DNA from 3 places in the Paenibacillus sp. FSL M8-0212 genome. Region 3 is predicted to be linked to each of the others. Evidence: riboswitches for the same ligand, from Rfam matches in the RefSeq annotation. Region 3 holds a riboswitch; each other region holds the start of a gene.
The links. A riboswitch is a leader RNA that binds a small molecule or an ion and turns the genes downstream of it on or off. The one in region 3 is predicted to bind cyclic di-AMP.
Positions count from the first base shown of each region.

Region 1: it holds a riboswitch for cyclic di-AMP, as region 3 does, so the genes downstream of both, MKX68_RS00650 (C40 family peptidase) here and MKX68_RS10510 (C40 family peptidase) in region 3, are expected to answer to the same signal.
Region 2: it holds a riboswitch for cyclic di-AMP, as region 3 does, so the genes downstream of both, MKX68_RS24010 (3D domain-containing protein) here and MKX68_RS10510 (C40 family peptidase) in region 3, are expected to answer to the same signal.

Region 1 is NZ_JBBORP010000001.1:161,387-167,244, reverse strand. It holds gene MKX68_RS00680 (YkvI family membrane protein) at 1-85, opposite strand, end outside; gene MKX68_RS00675 (xanthine phosphoribosyltransferase) at 290-871, shown strand; gene MKX68_RS00670 (hypothetical protein) at 969-1,298, shown strand; gene MKX68_RS00665 (hypothetical protein) at 1,418-1,636, shown strand; gene MKX68_RS00660 (carboxymuconolactone decarboxylase family protein) at 1,778-2,107, shown strand; gene MKX68_RS00655 (hypothetical protein) at 2,176-2,877, opposite strand; gene MKX68_RS00650 (C40 family peptidase) at 3,002-3,466, opposite strand; cyclic di-AMP (ydaO/yuaA leader) riboswitch at 3,472-3,603, opposite strand; gene pelA (pectate lyase) at 4,032-4,985, shown strand; tRNA gene MKX68_RS00640 (tRNA-Leu) at 5,122-5,206, shown strand; gene MKX68_RS00635 (carbohydrate-binding protein) at 5,350-5,858, opposite strand, start outside.
Region 2 is NZ_JBBORP010000001.1:5,447,320-5,453,177, forward strand. It holds gene MKX68_RS24000 (ABC transporter substrate-binding protein/permease) at 1-1,359, shown strand, start outside; gene MKX68_RS24005 (amino acid ABC transporter ATP-binding protein) at 1,346-2,068, shown strand; cyclic di-AMP (ydaO/yuaA leader) riboswitch at 2,285-2,481, shown strand; gene MKX68_RS24010 (3D domain-containing protein) at 2,484-3,158, shown strand; gene MKX68_RS24015 (polysaccharide deacetylase family protein) at 3,267-4,058, opposite strand; gene lpdD (prenylated flavin chaperone LpdD) at 4,213-4,554, shown strand; gene MKX68_RS24025 (PspA/IM30 family protein) at 4,667-5,338, shown strand; gene MKX68_RS24030 (DUF350 domain-containing protein) at 5,434-5,835, shown strand.
Region 3 is NZ_JBBORP010000001.1:2,355,673-2,361,530, forward strand. It holds gene MKX68_RS10495 (YwhD family protein) at 1-481, opposite strand, end outside; gene MKX68_RS10500 (M1 family metallopeptidase) at 583-2,574, shown strand; gene MKX68_RS10505 (hypothetical protein) at 2,585-3,436, shown strand; cyclic di-AMP (ydaO/yuaA leader) riboswitch at 3,682-3,819, shown strand; gene MKX68_RS10510 (C40 family peptidase) at 3,823-4,293, shown strand; gene MKX68_RS10515 (GNAT family N-acetyltransferase) at 4,649-5,143, shown strand; gene MKX68_RS10520 (c-type cytochrome) at 5,294-5,650, shown strand; gene rbsK (ribokinase) at 5,726-5,858, opposite strand, start outside.

The sequences.
Region 1 (5,858 bases), 2.2 Mb from region 3:
TTTCCTGCCCTGTAGCGAAGCCGGCTCCGACAACCGTTCCGATGTATGTAAATGCGATCTGCAGCACCCGAAATGCCTGTTTCATGTGTTTCCCCTCTCAGGCCCCTGTATAGTTTGGACATGCGGGTACCATGGTACAAGGTATGCTTGACCCACGAAAGTCATGACAATCGATAATGAGCTTTGGCTTGAATTGCGTCTCAAGGACAGCGCCCAGGCAATTTCGCTTGAACTTATAGATAGATATATGATACTTTTACCTCATAGGATAGGCTTGGGAGGTCAAATCATGGAATTATTGAAACAACGAATTTTACAAGAAGGTGTGGTTATCTCGGATCAAGTATTAAAGCTGGATGGTCTGTTGAACCACCAGATTGATCCTGCATTAACGATGGAGATGGGACGTGAGTTCGCTGCCCGTTTTCGTGAAAGTGGAGTGACTCGGGTAATCACGGTAGAATCCTCAGGGATTCCGGTTGCTTTTGCCGCAGCCTATGAACTTGGGGTGCCCCTTGTATTCGCCCGTCGCAAAAAAACACTTCTGGCTGATCCTGATGCTTACTGTGAACGTGTACCGTCCTTTACTAAAGGAATTGTAACTGACATTATGGTATCCCGCGAGTTCATTCATGAGAATGACCGTATTTTGTTCATTGATGATATCATTGCCAATGGAGATGCCGCTCGTGGCGTCATCAAAATTATCGAGCGTTCCGGTGCGGAACTCGTCGGATTCGGTGTTGTGGTCGAGAAAAGTTTCCAGGCAGGGGCACGCACGATTCGTGAACAGGGTATTCCGGTGGAAGCCTTGGTACGCATTCGTTCCCTGAACGATGGTACGGTACAATTTGACGATAACGAAATGTGACATTTTAAAGGAATAGGGCCTATTTTTTGAACTATGCCTTTGCATGACCGCGGATTTCATTTATAATGGGATTATGTTAGGGAGAGGAGGCAACACCATGGGGAACCAACCGGCAACAGAACAATTTTTCAATGATAAGCTGGCGGAATCGAAAGTTCATTTTGAACGTGCCCTGGATTGTAAACATACGGAATTCGATGACCTTTATCCCTATATGATTGAACATCCTCAATTTTTCTGGTACAAACGCTATGTTGCCTGGTCAGAATTACTGACGATTGTAGGCTTGTGCGAAGAGTTGTCCTTCTCTTGGAAAGAACAATTTACACCGCATCAAGTGGAGTACCTTGAAGAACGTGTGATGTCCGCCAAAGTGCTTGATTTTTGGTTCGAGAAGAACGACAGCAAAGAGCACGCGCAGCGGTAACTTTCAGTCGGGACATAATTTCGAATGACATGACAGTCCAATACAGTCACGTGAGACCTAAATGACATTTCATTTAGGTCTCTTTTTGTAAATAAATTTGGAATATAGGAGCCATGAAGATGATCAGTGATACAGAACTGGACGCCCTGCGTCTGTCAGGTGAGAAAGTAAGAGTAGTACGGGACGAGCTGGAATCTAACGATGTAACCGGGATTGTTGTTGCCTGGGATGGCGAGCAGGTACTTATCCGTCGTCAGAATCGACGTGTCGTCAAGCTGGATCGCGGTTACCGATATCAGCTGTTCAGCGAGCCGCGCCAGAGTCCACTTAGTGAGTAACAGTTTATAATTATGGCAGAGCCATGAGCGTTAAATGTTTAGAATTACCATGATTTGTTGGCATAATTGACTCACTCGGGAGAGAAGATAGGTACAGTGAGGAAGATCTGTAACTATAGCCGAGAGGGTGTGCTACAAGCCATGACATTGATGAATGATAAAGTTCATGCCTACAAGGATCAGATTGGAGCATTAAGCGATGTACTGCCAGGTGTGGTGAAGTCATATCATGAGTTTACGGGAGAATGTTTCCAACCTGGCGTGATTGATGCCAAGACAAAACAGCTCATTGCGCTCGGCATTGGATTGTTTGCCAACAATGAGGTATGTACTTTCTACCATGTAGAAGAAGCCCGTGCCAAGGGCGCTACAGATCAGGAGATCATGGAGACCGTAGCCGTGGCCGGAGCTGTAGGAGGCGGACATGCTCTGTCTCAGGGCGCGATGCGAGTGCAGAAGGCGCTACATTAATATAAAAAACATTGTGAAAAAGTAACAGGGTTATACTTCCCTTCAATATGGGAGTATAACCCTGTTTTTTAAAGATCGTTTTTACTTTCTTTACTGTTTGCTTTTTTATTATACTTGTCCACATCAGCAAATTTCTCCATAACGGAGTAGTTTGCTGTATAGTTTATTGTGGAGTACCGTTCAGGACGAAATTCAATCTTAGAGCGATCAGTATCCCAGAGATATATAATGGAATTATCGAAGGTCTTGCTTCCAGGCTGACCATATTTATTCGTTAGCTCTTCCAGAATTTCATCAGAATCCTGACTATTTAACATGCCAAAATAATATGTGGCCTCGTGGAGCAAGAAGTCATCTAATGGATATTCATCTGCTGCATTTTCCATTTCTTCAAGGCGCTGGTCCATTATTTTGTATATCTCTTCTTTCCTTGTTTCTGTTGTATTGGGGTTATTTAATTCCTCTGATAATTCCTTTCCTTCTTCCATCATTTCCAGAATGCTATCATTGTCTAATAAATCAGTGAAAACGTATTTAGCATCTGCTTTCTTACCCAGAACTACAAGATTAGAATATTCGATACTTTTCTCATGTTCATTATGTACGTCCTCTTCATAACCTGAGTTACCTTTCTTTTCTTCAGTTGAAATGACTTTGTCGATCTTGGTACCCCATGAAACATCTCTAAAATCTTTTTCGTTCTCACTACTGCATCCTAAACTACCTATTACTAAAATAGCAAAACTTAAAACAAACATTAACTTTTTCAATTGTTCTCCTCATCTCCTTTTATTTCCTAAAACATTTTACATTGTTTAAGAAAGTAGTTGAAGACAAAAAATGGTTAAACAAAAAAGGCATTCGGTTAATAACCGATGCCTTTTTGTATGTGAATTACATTTTACCTAACATTTTATCATACATAAACTGTCCAGTTACCCGACGTGCTGTTACATAGCGGTCATTGAAGTATGGATTCGATAACTTTGTGATGCTTACACCTTTACTGCTGGAGGCATGAGCGAATTGTCCGCCGCCGATATATACACCTGTATGTGAAATGCCTTTGCCTGTTGTATTAAAGAACACCAGATCACCTGTCCGAACATTGCTTTTGGCTACCGGAGTACCTGCTTTGGCTTGCTGCTGAGAAGTACGTGGCAATTCAATGCTGTATTTGTTGAAAAGATATCTCATAAAACCAGAACAGTCAAAGCCGGCTACAGTCGTGCCACCCCATTTGTAAGGAATACCTGTCATGTTGTTCACTACGGAGTTGATACTGCTTGCCTCTGTGCTTGTTGCCCCGGATGTAAATAATACAGCTGCTCCAAAAATGGAGATAATCAGTTTTTTCAAAATCAATGTTCTCCCTTCGATGCCTACGGAGTTAGCTAAGGGTTCGGTAGAAGGTTCCCTATATTTCCTATGTATAAGAATAATTCACCCAAATTGGTTCCCCCGTTTTCAAACATGAAACTCGGCAATGAATAATTAAGTTTTTGTAACTATTTGAAACTATATTGCATAAATGCGTAATTGTCAAACCCATTTAAAACCCTTCGTAATACCTCAATGTTAGCGGAATTAAGGTTTTTATATGAAAGAAGGGATCAAGTTTGGGTATCATTCATGACAAAAACGTCATTATTGATTCGCTTAAGACGAATTTGGATAAATAAATAGGTTTGTCATGAGTTAAAAGAACTATTCCGTTATGTAGAATTAGAGATATTATATTCATTAAGTTGCATATATTGACAAAAATCGATTTTTTGCATATTATCTGAATATCCAATCCACATATTGGATTAAAATTGATTTTATTATGCGATAAATACAAATAAAGGAGGTTTGGGGACACTTATCATAGGTAAAGTAGAAGTGGCAGATTTATAAAAACGAACATAGGAGAGTGTTACATTTGAAAGCGAAGAAAATAATTACTTTTGTCCTGGCATGTACGATGGTGTTCTCAGCAGTTGGAATGGCAGTTCTCCCTGTAGGGACGGTATCTGCTGCGGATGCATCGGGTACTACAGCGAGTATTTCTGATATTTTGAAGAACCAGCTGCCGGATGGAGGTTGGAGAAAAGATTATAAACAGACAAGTGGAGAGTGGGCGAAGTCCACGATAGACAACAAGGCTACATACTCAGAAATTAGAAGATTGGCGAAGGAATTCAAAAAGACGAATGATCCGCGATACTCCACAGCTGCAATCAAAGGAATTAACTTTTTGATCAACATGCAGTATTCAAACGGCGGATGGCCACAAGTCTACCAAAGCTCCGGATATCACAAACATATTACCTACAATGATGATGCCATGATTAATGTAATGATCATGCTCGATGAAGTAGCGACACGCAAAGGTGATTTCTCGTTTATCGACAGCACACTTGCTAACCGCAGTAAAAATTCAGTTGCCAAAGGTGTGGAGGCGATTCTGAATACACAAGTCGTTTCAGGTGGTAAGCTGACAGCATGGGGACAACAACATGATTCCAGTTCCCTTAAACCAGCGAGCGCAAGAATCTACGAAGTGCCATCGCTGACAGCTGGAGAAAGTGTAACAATCGTTAAATTCCTGAAAACGAGACCTGCTAACTCTAAAATCACAGCATCCATTAAAGGAGCGGAGGCTTGGTTTAACAAGGTGAAAATTACGGGTTACAAGTATGAAAGAGCTAATGGAGATAGTAAAATTATTGCTGATTCCAAAGCTGCACCGATTTGGGCACGCTTCTATGAGATCGGAACAGATAAACCAATCTTTATTGGTCGCGACGGGGTAGTTAAATACAAATTAAGTGATATTGATAAAGAAAGAAGAGGCGGTTATGCATGGTATGGCAACTGGCCTTCCAAGCTTTAATTTGTAGTTAAAGGTAAAGCCCGAATCGATGGACGTCTGGTTCGGGTTTTATTGTTATTATTTTCAGTGTTGACATGATAGATTCCGCATGATATATTATTTCTTGTCGCCGATATTGATGGCGGAGATACAATATGCGGTCGTGGCGGAATTGGCAGACGCGCACGGTTCAGGTCCGTGTGGGCTAACCCCCCGTGGAGGTTCGAGTCCTCTCGACCGCATCTAACAAAAAGACTCCTTAAGCTAACGCTTAAGGAGTCTTTTTTGCATTTTTTGATATAACACTAACTTTAGACTTGAGTATCCAAGAGGTTAGTGCTTAGCTGCATGTACAGCAAATGTCTTCCATCACCCTAAGGAACGTTTATTGCGCTGCGGTAACATTAATGCTGTCAATATTCGGTCCTTCCGATCCGGTGGTAACCACTTTCAATGTATTGGTCCCCGTGTTCATGGGGACCTGTATTGTTTTTTCAACCCAAGTGGACCAGCTTCCCGTAGCCGGAAAGGGCTCGTTGCTGATAACTTTGGTTCCGTTAACAAAAATGTCGAGGTTCCGTGTTCCACTTTCCAGCGCATAACGAAACTTTACGTTTTTGGTACCTGTTGTAGCATTATTAATGCCGTTCCATTGAATGGCTGAACCAGTCATCGCATTGAAGTTAACATACCCGGAGCCAGTGTAACCGGGGTAGATTGTTTCAATGGCAGCTTCCGTAAGTGATGTTCCGGTCTCAGCTTCATACGTAGTGCCACTGCCTGTATTCCCGCCGCTATTTCCGCCAGTAATGTTGGCAACAAATGTTGTTACGCTCTGAGGCGGGAGCTGTGCCGTGAAGGCTCCATTGGATACGGTAAGCAGGGTTCCGCTTG
Region 2 (5,858 bases), 3.1 Mb from region 3:
AGTAAAAAACTGGTGCTCGGTACAAGTGCCGATTTTGCACCATACGAATTCCATAAAGTGATTAATGGCAAAGATGAAATTGTCGGCTTCGATATTGAGATCGCTAAAGAGATTGCCAAAGATCTTGGCGCTGAGCTTGTGATTGAGGATATGGGCTTTGACGGTCTTCTGCCTTCGTTGCAGAGCGGGCGTGTTGATCTGGTGATTTCAGGTATGACGCCGACGGATGAGCGGAAGAAAAGTATCGATTTTTCCGACACCTATTATAAATCAAAACAAGTGATTATGGTTCGCAATGTGGATAAAGACAAATATCCAACCATGGCAGAACTTGAAAATGCGAAGATTGGCGTTCAGAAAGGCTCCATTCAGGAAACGATCGGACAGAGTATTCCAGGAGCGAAGCTTACTGCGCTTGATAAAATCTCGGATATCGTGCTTCAACTGCAAACAAAACGCATTGACGCGGCAATCGTTGAAGATACCGTTGCTGCAGGTTATCTGGACGATATCATTGGACTTGCTGCTGCTGTTCCGGACGAAGAGCAAGCAGAAGCGGCAATCGGGATTCGTAAAGGTAATACCGAGCTGCTGGCTGCAGTAAATGGAACACTGGAACGATTGAAAAGTGAAGATAAAATCAATCAGATGGTGACGGACGCCAGCCTCTTGATGGCGGATAAAGCGAACAAATCACAAAATATTTTCCAAGTATTCTGGGAGTACAAAAGTTTCTATGCTACAGGTGTAGGATACACACTTCTGTTGTCTGCACTTGGGGTTATCTTCGGGGTAATTATTGGATTGATCATCTGTTTGTTCCGTTTGCATGACGCCGCAATCTTGCGCTGGATTGGTACAGCATACGTTGAAGTGATTCGTGGCACACCGATGCTGGTACAATTAATGATTATTTACTATGGTTTTTCTCTGAGCTTTGGCATTAACTTTACTGCACTTCAGGCAGGTATCATTACACTTTCAATCAATAGTGGTGCCTATCTGGCGGAGATTTTCCGTGCAGGTATCCAAGGTGTGGATCGTGGTCAGTTGGAGGCAGCTCGTTCCTTAGGTATGGGAAGAGGCGATGCGATGCGTTATATCATATTGCCACAGGCCTTCAAAGCTGTATTACCTGCGATCGGTAATGAATTCATTACCATCATCAAGGAATCCTCCATTATCTCGGTTATCGGTATGGTGGACATTATGTATCAGGCAAGTGTGGTCAAAAACATTACGTATCAAGGCTTGAGTCCATTTTTGATTGCAGCAGCCATCTACTTTGTATTAACGTTCATTTTGTCCAAGCTGCTGGGACGACTGGAAAGGAAGTTGAGTGCAAGTGATAGACGTTAGACAATTACACAAATCTTATGGAAATAACGATGTGCTTAAGGGCATTAACGTGACGATTGGTAAAGGTGAGGTAGTCGTCGTCATCGGTCCTTCCGGTTCAGGTAAAAGTACTTTCTTGCGTTGTCTGAATCTGCTGGAACAGCCTACCTCAGGAGAGATTGATTTTGAAGGTGTGTCAATTACGGACCCCAAGCACAACATTAATGCAACTCGTGAGAAAATGGGCATGGTGTTCCAGCATTTCAACCTGTTCCCACACAAAACGGTACAGCAAAACATCACGATTGCTCCGATTAAAGTGAAGAAACAATCGACTCAGGAAGCGGAGAAAATTGCCGCTGATCTGCTTAACACCGTGGGCTTGTACGATAAAAAAGATACATTCCCGAATCAGCTGTCCGGTGGACAGAAGCAGCGGATCGCCATTGCTAGAGCATTGGCCATGCAGCCGCATGTGATGCTGTTTGACGAGCCTACTTCCGCACTGGACCCCGAGATGGTTGGCGAAGTGCTGGATGTCATGAAACGTCTTGCAGAAGGCGGGATGACGATGGTCATCGTAACACATGAGATGGGTTTTGCACGTGAAGTGGGAGACCGGATCCTGTTCATGGATGGCGGGGTTATTGTGGAAGAGGGAACACCTGATGAGGTGTTTGGAGCACCCAAAAATTCACGTACACGTGATTTTCTTGCCAAAGTACTCTAAATGAAGTGTCAAATAGCGTTACTGACTTCGAGTCGGTAACGCTATTTTTTTGTGCGCATTAATCATTTATAGATTTGAAAAGTAACTTTTCTGTTACCAAATGTAAAGGAATCGGGTCGTCCAACATTTCTAAAGTATCCTGTATTCTTACATATGCTTACATGTTAAAACCATTTGGTAAGAATTACTACAAGTTCAGGTTACAAAATTGTGATATATTGAACTCTGCCGAAACTTCCGGACAGGAAGTGCGGGGGATGTAACGATGCAGATTGTGCAGGGGGAAGATCTACAGCACACTGCTTGGGGTGAATTAGGGGTACATAACGTTTCAAATGTAATGAAGAACCTATAGGGTGGGCTCCTCATCCGAATCCGACAACTAACTTCGCAGGCACAATGAGGGAGGAAGACCATGATTAACAAGAAACGTATAGCCAAAACAGCAGTAGCATTATTGACAACAGCAATGCTCATTCAAGCCGTTCCGGCTCACGCCGATTCAGTTCATGTGGCCAAAGAAGGGGATACCTTCTACACCTTATCAAAACAATATGGAGTAGCAATCAACACGTTGGTTAAAGCAAACAACGACATTTCGCCTTACAACATTTATGGTGGTTTGAAAATTACGATTCCCGGTAAGGCAAACAATGTAGCAGCAGCTGCGGCAACGGAGAGCAAGACCCAAGCGAAGACTGTTACTACAGCAAGCTTGGATGTTAACACAGATAACAAAGTTGTTCAGGCTTGGGGTAAAACATTCGATTACAGCAAAGCTGTGAACGTAAAAGCAACGGCATACTCTGCAGATCCGTCTGAAAATGGAGGATGGGGTGCTGTGGATTACTTCGGCAATGATCTTGAACTGGGTACGATCGCAGTTGATCCAAGTGTGATTCCACTCGGAACCAAAGTACTGGTAACCGGTCACAGCCATCCGGGATTGCCAAAACAGGCTTTTGTAGCTACAGCTCGTGATGTGGGCGGTGCAATCAAGGGTCACCGAATTGATATCTTTATCCCGGGTAGCAAACAGTCTGTAAGCACATTTGGTTTTCAGGATATCGAGCTGTACATTCTGAAGTAGAGAGATCATAACATTTAAAATGAATTCAAACAGGGTGTCTGCCAGTCGCTAATCTGCGATTGAACAGCACCCTTTTAATATTCGCATTTATTTGTTATCACGGTCATCCTAATCTTTGGCCTTTGGCAATCCCAACATCTCGTCCAAGGTGACCAGTTCATATCCCCGGTTACGCAGTTCTTCAATGATTTCAGGCAATGCCTCAATCGTACCGTTCAGGTTAGATCCCACACCGCCTCCTGCATGTTGCAGAACGATGGAGCCAGGTTTCACAGCAGATAGGATGTTATCCTTCACCTCTTCCTTGGAGAGGCCTTTCCAGTCCAGTGAGTCAACATTCCAGTTCACAATGCTATAGTGTTGTCTAGCAGCCCATTGCAGCTGTTCTTCATTAATGTCTCCATAAGGCGGCCGAATCATCTTGGGCGTATATCCCGCTAAATGTCGAATAATATCCCCGGTATGTAAAATTTGTTTGCGAAAGGCATTCATCGACAGCTTACTGAATTCAGGATGATTGTAGCTGTGATTACCAACCATATGCCCTTCCTTAACGATGCGTTTCACCAGATCCGGATGTTTCTCAGCACGACTACCCACGATGAAGAATGTAGCTCTGACATTGTATTTCTTCAATACATCCAGCACTTGTGGAGTAAACCGTGGATCAGGTACATCATCAAAAGTCAGTGCAACCTTCTTTGTTGAAGGACCATTGGTTTTGAACGTATCGGCATATTTTTGACGTAACTGTCCCAATGTCAGTTGTTCTTCTTCAGCAGAATCCGAACCTGATACTGATTCAATTGACGGGCTTGAAACATCCCGCGATGAAACTGGAGCATGATATCCCCCGAGAAAAATAACGATAACCATCAGCATAATGAGGCGTACGCGCATAATAACAGCCTCCTTTTCCAAAATGACGTTCTCCTTGGTATGCCCGGGGGTTCCATAAAATATGCGTAGTGTGAGAAGTTTCATTGCGGATTTAGCTTATGACAGCCATAATTCCTCCATATATAACATATAGAAAAGGATAGGTGGATAGGATATGAGTACATATGATTTGAAATCCATACGTTTACAGGTGATTGAAGCAGGAGAGGATAAGGTTTTTCTCGTTACCGGAGGAAAGGCGCATATTGGCGCCGTAGCCACGTTCTACGTGGATCATGAGCGCGTAAGCGGGACGACGGTACATATTCCTGGGCATAAGGAACAAGAGCTGTGTGAGCGACTTGCCCGAAAGGCTGCCCTGCAGCTGAAAGTAACCGTTACGGTGATCATGGGTATCCATTTTGATTCCATCACGCGGATGCAGATCGACGAAATCGTGCAGACTGCAGAGAGGCTGATGGAGGATCATCTGAACAAGGATAAACGATCTTCCTAACATAAAGAGCAATCGCATGTTTTGATTTTATTTGCTAAAATTGAAACGAGTTGTAGATTGTTACGTATGTATGTTTATATACGATGTAATATCGACTAGGAGGAATAACATAATGTCCATTTTCAAACGATTGCGTGATTTAACAATGTCTAACGTTAACGCCATTATTGACAAGGCGGAAGATCCAATCAAGATGACGGACCAATATATCCGTGACATGCAAGAGGACCTGGAAGATGCGGAGAAAGCAGTAGCTCAACAGATCGCCATTGAGAAGAAATTCAAGCAGTTATTCGAAGAGCAGGAAGCACTTGTAAAGAAACGTGAAGAGCAGGCGCATACGGCGGCACGTGCTCAGAATCTGGATTTGGCTCGACGTGCTCTGGAAGAGAAAAAGGCTGCTGAAGAGAAGATGGCTGAGTACAAAACCAGCTATGACCAAAACAAGGCTTCTGCAGATAACCTGCGTGGCAAGCTCGACGAGATGCGTAAGCAACTGACTCAAATGAAGAACAAACGCGAAACACTGGTAGCCCGCTACAATGCAGCAAAAGCCCAAACGGAAATCAACAAAGCGTTGAATGGGTTTGGCTCTGATACTGCAAGTGCTGGTATGAAGCGTATGGAAGAGAAAATGATGCAGATGGAAGCACAGGCAGAAGCAAGCAACGAAATGTCTTCCAAAGGCAAGTCTTTGGATGAAGAGTTCGAGAAGTTGGGTAAAGATCAGGCTGTTGAAGACGAACTCGCAGCATTGATGAAACAGTACGATAATAAGAACTAATACCTTGGTTGTCAGCAGGGTTAACCAGCGGAGGAGAAGAGTATTTCTCCTTCGCTTTTAAATGCGGTTCATGTTGATATGTGGGGGCTGTGTAAATGGATTTGAATATTTTGGCGATGCTGGTCTGGACCGGTTCTGGTTCGGTTTTGCTGTTTGTCTTGATGTATGTAGATTCACTGTTCACGAAATATAAGGATTTTGCTGAAGTTAAGGCTGGCAATATGGCAGTAACCACACGTATGGTGATGAAATTATTTGCACAAGGGTATGTACTCGCTACGTCCATTTCTACGGCTGGTCATCTTGGAGAAGCATTGTTGGTCTCCGTTGTATCCTTTATCATTTTGTTGATTCTGGAGAGTGTTGTACACTTTATGATTCGCAAATGGGCCAATCTGGATCTGGATACGGGAATTCAGCAAGGGAAGACAGGATACGGGTTGTTCTCTGGCGCTTTACATATCGTGGGCGCACTGATTATTGCAGCTTGTTTATAAGATAAGGAACAGGAGTAATTCTC
Region 3 (5,858 bases):
CATCTGGAGAAGCATTCCACCAGTCTTCGTTGTGTGAGATCAGCAGTGTCTTAAGTGCAGCTCGAGCTTCAGGTCCAAGCTCATCCAGCATGAAGCGACGCTTCAAGGCATAATCCATGCGATTCACATGTTCCGCCAGCAGTTTCCATCCACGTCTTGCTTCCGTATCAATCCACATCTCACATGCCGTTGCTCCACCATACAGTTGGCCTTCCTCCGTGCGATCCACAGCTACCCACACCAGCCATACCTGGCGTCCGTTGGGCACATCTTCACGATTGGTAGAGAATTTGATATTGCGTTCCACTTTGCTCTTCGCATGCATCGCACCGATATCGATTTTGGCTTCGCCATTATCAATAATGACCGGGGAAAGGTTATTCAGATCAATGGAGCCTGCACCGAAGCCTTTATGCTTGCTTTTTGCACTAACGATATTCAAGGCAATCTGTTTTTTGCCGTTTTGCTCGTTTTGGTCCATGTTTATAGCCTCCAAGGGTTGATACAAATATTTTAACTAATAATTGTCCCATTGCAAACATATACATGCTGTAGATGCTTGTCAACGGGAGGTATTTAACGATGATTCCACGACGCGCCAAGAGCTGGCTCACTGCATCCCTGGCCCTGTGTGTACTTGCCGGAGGGATATGGATCACTCTGGGTTATAATCGCTCAACTCATTCAGAATTGCCAGTACTCGCCCCCGAATCGGGCAAGCCCAAGGCAATAGCTCCAACCCCAGCACCTCCAGAAAGTGTACAGACCCCTACAGCCGAAGTGTACAGCAACCGTGTTGTGGAATATCACATGGATGTAAAACTGGTCGAAGGGAATGTACTGGAAGGGACTCAGACGATTACCTGGACACACCCAGGTAAAAAAACCGTCAGCGAGCTTTATTTTCATATGTACCCCAATGCCTTCTCTTCTGCTGACACCACCTTTATGAAGGAATCCGGTGGAAAGCTTCGTGGTGATGTCATGCCTACCAATGGTTATGGCTCCATGAACATTACCGAAATGAAAACGGAGGACGGGCTCTCTCTGCTGCACCGGATGCAATATGTGCAACCAGATGACGGAAATATCAAGGACACCACCCTCATTAAAGTACGCTTGCCCAAACCCGTTAAAGGCGGGGAAAGCATCACACTCCACACCCGATTCGAAGTGAATCTGCCGAAGATTTTTGCCCGAATGGGAACTGCTGATAATTTTGTCATGGCAGGTCAATGGTTTCCCAAATTAAGTGCCTATGAACCTGTGGGCAGGCGTGGACGAACAACGGAAGGCTGGAATCTGCACCAATACCATGGCAATTCAGAGTTTTACGCCGACTTCGGTATATATAGTGTGCGTATTCGGGTGCCTGAAACATACAAAGTTGCTGCTACCGGATTTCCGACGCAACAAGCCGTGGTGAAGAATGGAGAAAAGGTCTATCAATTCTATGCCGATGATGTACATGATTTTGCCTGGGCAGCTTCACCGGATTTTGTCTACGCCGAGGAACCCTTCTCTGCACCCAATGTGCCTGGTGTACGAATCAAGTTATATCTGGACCCTGCTCATCAGGATCTGAAAGAACGTTATTTCTACGCCGCGAAGGCCGCACTAGCCAATTATAGCAAATGGTTTGGCCCATATCCTTACGCTACCTTATCCATCGTAGTTCCACCCAAAGCGGGGAACGGTGCTGGAGGTATGGAGTACCCTACGCTAGTTACGGCCTTTGGAGCCGATGATACTACCCCAGGTTATGACCTGGAACGTACCGTAGTCCACGAGATCGGACACCAGTACTTCTACGGTATGGTTGCCAGCAACGAATTCGAGGAAGCCTGGCTGGATGAGGGGTTCACCTCTTATGCAGAAGACAAACTGATGGAGCAGGAATATGGATTGATTCCGAATCTGCCGGTACAATCGGGCCTGATTACGTCTCCTTCATCTTTAACACAAGAATCCTGGAAGTTCGATTCACAGAATGAGTATGCAGCCAATGTCTATACACGTGGCAAACTTGTATTGCTTGGTATCGAACATCAAGTCGGCGCAAAAAAGATGGAACGCATTCTCTCTACCTATGTGAAGAAGTACCGCTTCAAACATCCCACTTCGGCTGATTTTCAGAACGTTGTGGAACAAGTGACCCGTACTTCCTGGTCTGATTATTTTGACCAATACGTCTATGGTAACGGGATGGCTGACTTTGCTGTAGAGCAGATTCGTGTTACGCCCGTACAGAAAGACGGTCAAACATGGTACGAGTCATCCGTGACGATCGCAAAAAAAGGAAGTGATTACAACGCCGTTCCTGTTCGCATTGCTTTTGAAGACGGGCATATCCTCACCAAACAATGGAATGGCAAAGAAGATCGCATCACCTATAAATTAACTCACACATCCCCCGTATCCTGGGCCATGACCGATCCCCTGTACACGATCGTGCTGGAGAACCGCCATATGAACAATTTCCTGAAATCCGGACTGGATGAGCGGGCGAAGTCCCGCTGGAGCATGAGTGTAACCAAACTAATAGAAGCCATATTCGGAGGTCTGTCATGGTGAGGTGGAAACGGTGAAAGCGAAAATACGTGAAGGCTGGTTTCTCGTCCGTCAGCATATGTTCATTGCCGCACTCTTATTTCTCTATCAACTCATTTGGGGATATTTCTTCTATCGAATGGTACAATCGGCCGTCATCCCACTGCTCCTGCGCTATCCAGATTCTGATGCCGGGGAACTGAGTACACTTTTGTTCAAAATGGAAAGTCAACTTAACTTGTCTACCCATCCGGAGGTTCATCGTTATCTATGGATTCTAGGGGGCATGCTGCTGGTTCGCATGTTGATCAGCCCCCTCATTCAGGCAGGACTACTCTACTCACTTCAGCACTTTAACTCTACAGAAGAGCGCATCCCCTTCGTCCGCGGAATCAAAAATCTGTGGAAACCGATGCTGCTGCTCCACACCATACGTACATTATTGATACTTCTGCCCGCCTACTGGCTCTTACCGAAGCTTTACTCGATTCTCATGGACGGATTTCATTCCCTTCAATTACTTTTGCCTGGTATACCTTATGTTGCTGCCTGGATTGTATATGGTTGGATCATCCACCATGCCGTGCTCTACATGCAGTTCGGTGTTTCGGCACCAGAAGGAGAAGGCGGGGCTCACGGTACCCTCAAAGCACTCTGGATTGCACTGCGTCATCTCATCGCCGTAATCGGTATTGCACTCCTGCTGGGCGGAGTTCACCTGCTTATCTTCGGGGCATTCACTTCAGCCTCATGGTTATTAACGGGACTTACCGGACTTATACTACAACAGACGTATCCACTTGCGAGATGTCTATTGAATCTGTGGAAAATATGCAGCCATTTCCGATTATGGCAGTCCAAAATGTCAAAAGGTGAGAGCAGATAGTTTAAAAATTGTTACCATCACATGTTAAACTTATGGCCTAATATGTACTTATAAATAGGCAAACCTCAACCTTTCCCCGTCAAAGGTCGAGGTTTTTTTTGCTAAATTTGTTGCTAAACGTTGCCAAAGCCGTACTCCTCTGTTACAATAATCGCAGTGAGTTTTTAGTAACAACTTTGTAATCTTTACATTCATATTTGTAACTACTTAAAATTAAATCGTCATTTCTTGATTTCGCAGGTGCATAACTAGCATAGCCAAATTCCTGGCACCTGGGAAGCGGGGGAACCAGTTATGGGTGAATTGATCTTGCTACAGAGGGATCATAGGGGACCTTCAACCGAATCCTTAAGCTAACCTCGCAGGCGTTGGAAGGGGAATATCTCTTGTTCAAGAAGAAATTAACCGCAGCTGTACTTAGCATCACATTTGCATTATCGCTTGGTGCAGGTAGCGCATTCGCAGATTCAAAGATGGACACAGTAATTGATTCAGCAATGGGAACTACATACAAAAGTGGGGGAACAACGCTTAACGGCTTTGACTGCTCCGGATTTACACGGTATGTATTCGACAAATTGGGTATTGATTTGGCACGCCAATCCAGTTCCCAATTCGACATGGGCGATTCCGTATCCCGCATGGAAATGAGAGCTGGCGATCTGGTATTCTTCAATACAACAGGTAAAGGCGTATCTCATGTAGGAATCTTTGTAGGGGATGGAAAGTTCGCACACTCCTCTTCTTCCAAAGGCGTTACGATCAGTGCATTGAGTGAAAGCTATTGGGCCAATCGTTATGTTGGCGCGAAACGGATTATGAGCACGGACGCATATGAATCACTGGCCCTTGACTAGGGACAAGCTGAGCAACATGATGCTGTAACCATTAACCATACTGGAACGAAGCAAGAAGCATAACAGAACCGCCCGGTACATTCTCCGCAGGAATGTATCCGGCGGTTTTTTTGTGCTTCAATCCTTATTCATGTTGCAAGTTATACTCGGGGCATCTCCTGCGACATCAACAGGTTCATTTTGCGTTCGTTCGTCCGTGCCCTTATGATGTTTTTACCCATCCCGTTATAATATAAACGGAATTACCGGAACTTTTGTTTCACTTTTTTTCTTGAGAAGAGTGACTTGCTAAATGAACAGCTCTTTTGTAGAGTGGACAAAGAGTTCTGTTTCAAGGAAAGGAGCATGCAGGTGTATGAAGAAAGCCCCTGTGACGTTTCATGTTGTACCCATGCGAGAAGAACATGCGGAGCTTATCTGCAGTTGGCAGTATGACCCACCTTACAATATCTACAGCTGGCTCCCCTGGGAGCAGATGAAAGCTCTGGAAGTGGAATTCGGAGATGCACAGCTGCGGCAGGAGCAGTATGCGATCGTCCTGGATCAGAACGATCGTATATGTGGATTTGCTCAATACTTCCCACTTCAAGGGGTAACCCGAATTGGCCTCGGCATGCATCCAGAGCTCTGTGGTCAGGGTCAAGGGACAGCTTTTGTCACTGCCATTGTACAGGAAGCCATTCGCCGAAATCCCACGAATGAGATTGATCTGGAAGTACTCACTTGGAATGCTCGTGCCATTCAAGTCTATCTGAAGAGTGGATTTGTCACCCAGGATACATACGAACGACAGACCCCAACCGGCTTGAAGCCCTTTCACTGTATGGTTTATGAAGGGCCTCGCGGTTAGAATCCATTGCAAAACAACCAAATTTGCCCCTTGTTATGTGATTAGTTCAAAAAATTCCCACAAAATGCTATGATGTCAGTACAGGTTCCGTTATAATGATATGGATAGTTTCAGGTTAGATGATCTTTCATTCTGGAGGGGACATAAGGGATGCACAAATGGATCATGAGCGGAGTATTTTTTGCAGCATGCGCTTTAGCTATTGTTTTAATGTTTACGCTTCCAGGGAAAGAAGAAGTGGCTGAAGAAGCCAAACCAACCATGCCGGAAGTAACATTGGATGCCGGACAGGCTGAAGCACTGGTCAAAGCCAATTGTATCTCCTGTCACGGGGATCAGCTTCAGGGTGGCGTAGGACCTGCTCTGGCTAACATCGGTAGCCAGGATGATCTGGAGAAGATCTATTCTACGATTGTCAAAGGTAAAGGTGGTATGCCTTCCTTCAAGGGCAAGCTGCAGGATGAAGAAATTGCAAATATCGCCATGTGGCTGTCAGAGAAAAAATAATCTGTGCACGCACATAACGAAGAGGCGCTTAATCCCCTTTTGGGAGAATAAGAGCCTCTTCGTTATACCAATTTATTAGGCCTCTGTGGCATGCTCAGCCAGAAAGGCCTCAACTTCACGTGCGGACGGCATCCCGGACTGGGCGCCGAGCTTCGTCACGGATAACGCGGCCGCACCCATGGCGAAGCCTACGGCCGCGTCCAAAGTC